2 regions of the Paenibacillus antri genome follow, and region 2 is predicted to be linked to the other one. Evidence: predicted binding sites of a transcription regulator. Region 2 holds the regulator's gene; the other holds the start of a gene.
The links. Region 2 encodes CtsR, which represses protease genes until heat stress. Its sites were predicted from a motif close to ATGGTCAATAAAGGTCAAACA; they were not measured.

Region 1 (3,210 bases), on a different contig from region 2:
GATGTCGTCGATATGGATCGCCGAACCCGACAGCCAGTTGCCGCCCAGATTCGCTTGCAGGAATTCCTTCGACCAGGCGCTGAAGCCCGTCGGTTCGGTGCCCGGCACCGCGCCGGCCCAAGAGCCGCTGGACATGATCGACCAGTATCCGACCGCTTCGCCTTGTCCCGAATAGATCGTGTCGTATTCGTCCGGAAGCCCGAGATCGTGGCCGTACTCGTGCGCGAAGACGCCCGCCGCGCCGTCCGCCGGCTGAATCGTGTAGTCGTACGCGCCCATCAAGCCGCCCCAATACGGCACGCTCGCCGTCGTGCCCGGCAGCGTCGCCACGCCGCCCAGGTTCGAGCGATGCGACCAGACGGCGTCTCCGCCGAGGGCGCCGCCCCCGGCTTCCTCGCCGACCGAGGAATGGACGACCATCAGATGGTCGACGAGTCCGTCCGGCTCGCGCAGGTCTCCGTCGCCGTCCAGATCGTACCGATCCTCTTGATCGTACGAAGCGAGATCGATCGACGGATCCGCCGCCGCGGCCAGGAGCGCTTCCTGCACCAACGCGCGAGGACGAATGTCGTTATCGTCCGGTCCCGGATAGTTCGCCCCGTAATACGAGGACGGCTGGCTCGCCATATACCAGCCGGCTACTTCGCCCTCCACCGTATAGCTGCCGCCGGATTGCGCTTCATAATATTGCTTCATGGAGGTCAAGCGCTCGCCGTTCGGGCCTGCATAGCCGTCCGCGCCGAACACCATATCCTCGTAGTGCGATTTTAAGTATTCGTCATAATACATATCCGTCTCCTCCGGCGCGATGGCGTTCGCCGGGAAGTCCGGGTATTCGATCAAGAGCACGAGCACGCGGTCGGTCACGCGTCCCCCGTTCCAAGCCTCCGCCTGCGCGGAAGGGACGACGTTCTTCTTGGCTTGCCCGAGCTTGTTCCCGCTCCCGCGAGTCAACCCGTTCGCGAGCAGCTTCTCCTCCATCGCGCGATCCCGCTTCGTCTGCCGCGACTGCAGTTCGCCGTCTTGCGCGGCGTCCGCGGCGGCCTGCGCCTTCGCGCGAAGGAAAGAGCTCACGGCCGCCTGCGCTTCGGCCGGCGTGGCGTTCGCCGCGATGCGGCCGTCCGCCTTCAGCATCGCGACGAGCCGGTCTTCGTTCGCGATCGCGAGATCGAACGCCCCGGCCCCGGCGGAACCGGAACCCGACAGCGTCGGCGAAGCGGAGGAACCGGCGGCGAATGCGCCCGGCAGCGCGCCGGCGCCGGCCGAACCGATTCCGAGTGACAGGGCGAGTGCAGCAGAAAGCAGCTTCTTACGTTTCATAAGTTCCCTCCCGAAGATTAGCTAGTAGCCAGGATTCAGAAATTCGGTTTTTCGGCACCAACTCCTCCATCGAAATTTGTCGAATATTCAAAATAATCCCAAAGTCCTGCAACAACCTCTCATCCCCCCTTATCCAGCTCCTCCCATAGTCTCAGGGGGTGCAGGCCCTAACGAACCGGGCGAACAAATTCTCTTTGACCAATTTTGACTTTTACGCCGGATTGGGGTAATATGTTTTTGGCAACACTAGTCTGGAATGGATGATCGGAGGATGAGACGCTTATGAACATGAATTTGGTCCCTATGGTCGTGGAGCAGACGAACCGCGGCGAACGTGCTTATGATATTTACTCCCGGTTGCTGAAAGACCGCATTATTTTCCTGGGAACGCCGGTGAACGACGTCGTGGCGAACAGCATTATCGCCCAACTGCTGTTCCTGGCTGCGGACGACCCGGAGAAGGACATCAGCCTCTACATCAACAGCCCGGGCGGTTCGATCACGTCGGGCATGGCGATTTTCGATACGATGCAATTCATTAAACCGGACGTCTCGACGATTTGCGTCGGCATGGCGGCGTCCATGGGCGCGTTCTTGCTCGCGGCCGGCGCCAAGGGCAAGCGTTACTCGCTCCCGAACGGCGAAGTAATGATCCATCAGCCCCTCGGCGGCGCCGAAGGGCAAGCGTCCGACATCGAGATCCGCGCGAAGCGCATTCTCAAGATGCGCGACAAGCTGAACGGCATCTTGTCCGAGCGTACGGGTCAACCGTTGGAACGGATCGAGAAGGACACCGACCGCGACTACTTCATGTCGGCCGCGGAAGCGAAGGAATACGGCTTGATCGACAAGGTCATCGAGAAAATCCAATAATCGGAAAACCCCTGCGTCGCTCCTTCGAGCGGCACAGGGGTTTTTATTAGCGGCTCATTGCCGCGGAACACTCCGCCGGCGTATACGAAAAAGCCGCTCCGCCCTCCAGAAGAGGACGAAGCGGCTCGGATCCGACCGCTATTGCATCTCGTACGTGACGCTGACCGTCGTCGTCACTTCCATCTCGCCCGGCTGCACCGACGTCGAGGCGCCGCCCGCATCTGCCGCGAACTCCGCTTTCGCCAACGGATAATACGGCGGCGGGGCGCTGCCGACGCTGCCCTGCTGGACGTGAATAACGCCCTTCACCGAGCGGCCTGCCGCCTTCGCGATCGCGTCCGCCTTCAGCTTCGCGTTCGCCATCGCCTTCTCGATCGCCTGAATTTCGTAAGCGTCCGACTTCTCCGTGCCGAATTGGATGCCGTTCACGCGGTTCGCGCCCGCCTTCGACACCGCGTCGAGCAGCTTGCCGATGCCGTCCAGGTCGCGGTACGACACCGTGACCGTGTGGTCGGCCGTATACCCCACCAGCGTCGACTGTCCCTTATCCGACCAGTTATACTCCGGCTGGACGTAGAAACCGCTCGTCTTGATGTCCTTCGGCGCGATGCCGAACTGCTCCTTCAGCGCCTTCTCGACCGCCGCGAACGCCGTCGCGTTCGCCGTCTGCGCCTCGTTCGCCGTCTTTCCCTTCGTCGACACGCCGAAGCTGACGTACGCGATATCCGGCTGGATCGCGATCGTGCCCTGCCCCGATACGGAAATCGTCCGCTGAGCCGTCGACGCCGCCGTCGTCTCCGCCGCCATCGCCGTGCCTCCCTTCGCCGAATCGACGATCGCCGGCCCGTACACCGGCGCCGCCGCCAACATCGCGCCCGCGATTCCCGCGATCGCCCACCGCTTCCACGCTGCCCCGTTCATCCGAAAAACCCCTTCCTCGTTCGAAAATGGTCTGAATGTTCAGATCTTATCCTTCTAGACGGAAAGTCCCGGATGAAGGTTGCCAAGCCGAAAAAG
Region 2 (3,210 bases):
TTGTCGATGATCTCCTCTTCGGTCTGGCCGAGGGTGATTTGGTTCGAAATTTGGAAGATGTTCCCCATCACCTCGCTGCCTTCTCCGTACAGCCCACGGACGGCGAGGCCGACCTGTTGGATCGCTTGGAGAATCCGATTCATCTGCTGCGTCATGACGAGGGCGGGCAGATGCATCATAACCGAAGCCCGGATGCCGGTGCCGACGTTCGTCGGGCAGCTCGTCAAGTACCCATGCTTCTCGTCGTAAGCGTAATCGACGACCGACTCGAAGATGTCGTCGATGCGTCCCGCGACGTCCCAAGCCTCCTTCAGCTGAAATCCGGGGTACAACACCTGTATGCGCAGATGGTCCTCTTCATTCACCATAATGCTGACCGCTTCGTTGCCGCTGAGAATGACGGCCCCGTTCCGCGCCTCGTTCGCGAGGTTCGGCGAGATGAGATGCTTCTCGACGAGCACTCGCTTCTCCAGCTCGCTCATGCCGGTCAGCGGCACGAGATCGAAGTCGCCGATTACCTTCAGCTCCTCATCCTTCAGCACCGACGCGACGCGATTCAGCACCTCTTCCGACTGCTGATTCGTCGCGAGCATCGGGAACGGTTCGTTGCTCACGTTGCGGGCGATGCGGATCCGGCTCGAGATGACGATGTCCGAATCCGGCCCGTCCGCCTGCATCCAGCTGCTGACCGCATGCTCCGTGTATCTGCTCATGCTCCTGATCTCCGCCTCCTTCCCGCTATAACGCCGACTGCCGCTCAAGCTCGCGGATTTGGTCGCGCAGCTTCGCCGCCGCCTCGAATTCCTCCTGCTCGACCTTAAGGGCCAAGTCGCGCTTCAGCTGCTCGATCTGCCGGCGCAGCTGCACCTTCTTGCCGACCCGCTTCGGCACCTTGCCGACGTGCGTCGTGTTGCCGTGCACGCGCTTGAGCAGCGGCGTCAGCCGATCTTGGAAGTGCCGATAGCATTCCCCGCAGCCGAAGCGGCCGATCTTGCTGAACTGCGCGTACGTCATGCCGCAGAAATCGCAGCGCGGCTGCGCCGCCTTCTGCTGCGCGGTAGCCGGCTTGCCGGTCGGGTCGAGCTCGAGCAAGCCCGAGAGGAGGTTGTGGATCGAGAACCCGCCCGCGGTGCCGGGGATGAGCTCTCCCTTCTCCCGCGCGCAAGGCTCGCAGAAATGAAACTCCGTCTTGTCGCCGTTCACGATCTTCGTAAAATGCAACGTCGCGGGACGCTTCCCGCATTCCTGACAGAGCATACCGTTCGTCCCCTTTCCTTCGGATCAACGTATCGGGCGCATTACTTGGTGAGAAGCGCCACCAGCATCGCCTTCAGCATGCGAGCCCGAACCTCGTCCCGCAGCGGGAGCTTGAGGCCGATCGTCTCGCGATGCATCGCCGCCTTCATGAGGTTCGCCTCGCGGCAGGAGACGAGCTTCGCTTCCTCGAGCCGATAGATCAGCCCTTCCGCGGCGGATTGGTCGATCTCGGAGCCGATCGTCTGCGACACCTCGACGTGAATCATCTCGTGCATGCCGAGATCGACCTTCTGAATCCGGATGTATCCGCCGCCCCCGCGCTTGCTCTCGACCAGATACCCCTTATCGAGCGTGAAGCGGGTGCTGATGACATAATTGATCTGCGACGGAACGCACTGGAATTGCTCGGCCAGCTCGTTGCGCTGCAGCTCGATGATGCCGTCGGCGCTTTGCTGCAGAAGCTGCTTCAAATATTGTTCGATCATGTCGGACGTATTCCGCATGACGTGACCTCCAATGGGTCGAGTCGGCGAAAGTCGGCGCCGAGCTCATTCGTTGACTTTGACTTTCTTTGACTTTAACAACATTATATCCAAAAAAAATTCCTTTGCCAAGTATGGGACGCGAAGCGAATCGCAGTTCTTTTTCCTACCCTCAGTATAGACAAAAAAGCCCCCGGCTACTTACTCCGGAGGCAAAGTTTCGTTCATCTTCATAGAATTTCGCACGCGCAGCGCGCCGCCGCCGCGCCGCCGCCGTCCGAACGCCCCGAGCAGGCGGTCCCCCTGGGACAGGACGAACGTCAATGCGAGACCGGCGGCGACCGCCGTCGTAAGGTTGGAGAAGACGGTCAGCAGGAATGTGACGACGAGCACGAGCGAATCCGGCGACCTCTCGCGGAGGATCATCGCGAAATGCCTGCGCTCGCTCATGTTCCAGGCGACCGTCATCAGGACCGGAGCCATGCCGGCGAGCGGGATGTGGGACGCGTACGGCGCGAACAGAAGCAGAACGAGCAGCACGACGAGGCCGTGAAATACGCCGGATACCGGCGACGCGGCGCCGTTCTTGATGTTCGTCGCGGTTCGCGCGATCGCGCCCGTCGCGGGGATGCCGCCGAACAGCGGCGCCGCCATGTTGGCGATGCCCTGACCGATCAGCTCCTTGTTGCTGTCATGCTTATCGCCCGACATCCCGTCCGCGACGACCGCGGACAGCAGCGACTCGACGGCGCCGAGCAGCGCGATCAGCAAGGCGGGCAGAAGAAGCGTCTCGATGCGGTGCCACGACAGCTCCGGGAATCGGAGCGCGGGGAGCGCGTTCGGAATGGCCCCGTACGCCGAGCCAATGGTAGCCACTTGGTCCCGGAAGAGGAGGAAGGCGGCCGCCGACGAAAGGAGCAGGCCGACGAGCGAGCCCGGCACGCGAGGCAGCAGCTTCGGCGTCAGCAGGATGGCGGCCAGACTTAGACCGCCGACGGTAAGACTGTACGGGTTCGTCGTCCCGAGCCGTTCCGCGATTTCCCCCATGTTGGCGAGGAACGCCTCGTGCCGTTCCACGCCGGTCAGGCCGAGGAAGCCGGGCAACTGTCCGGCGAAGATGATGACCGCGATGCCCGCCGTAAACCCGACCGTGACGGGCTTCGGCATGAACTTGATCCATCCGCCGATTCGGACCAGTCCCATGAGCACGAGCATCATCCCCGCCAGGAAGCCGGCGATCAGCAAATTCTCGTACCCGTACTGCAGGACGACGGCGAACAGCACCGGGATGAACGCGCCCGTCGGACCGCCGATTTGGAACTTGGAGCCTCCCAGAAGCGAAATCAAGATGCCCGCGACGATCGTCGTGTACAGCCCGTACTCCGGCTTCACGCCCGAATGAATCGCGAACGCCATGCCGAGCGGGATGGCGACGATGCCGACGATCGACCCGGAGACGAGGTCTCTGCGC

Region 1: a site for CtsR is predicted at 1,512-1,532, ahead of clpP (ATP-dependent Clp endopeptidase proteolytic subunit ClpP). Genes of this name have one in related genera too.

The regions. Positions count from the first base shown of each region.
Region 1 is NZ_VCIW01000022.1:110,575-113,784, forward strand. Features, by position in the region: gene FE782_RS26170 (immune inhibitor A domain-containing protein) at 1-1,320, opposite strand, end outside; gene clpP (ATP-dependent Clp endopeptidase proteolytic subunit ClpP) at 1,609-2,193, shown strand; gene FE782_RS26180 (SIMPL domain-containing protein) at 2,332-3,114, opposite strand.
Region 2 is NZ_VCIW01000034.1:42,937-46,146, forward strand. Features, by position in the region: gene mcsB (protein-arginine kinase McsB) at 1-713, opposite strand, end outside; gene mcsA (protein-arginine kinase activator protein McsA) at 739-1,257, opposite strand; gene FE782_RS30345 (CtsR family transcriptional regulator) at 1,299-1,760, opposite strand; partial or broken gene FE782_RS30350 (SulP family inorganic anion transporter) at 2,049-3,210, opposite strand, start outside.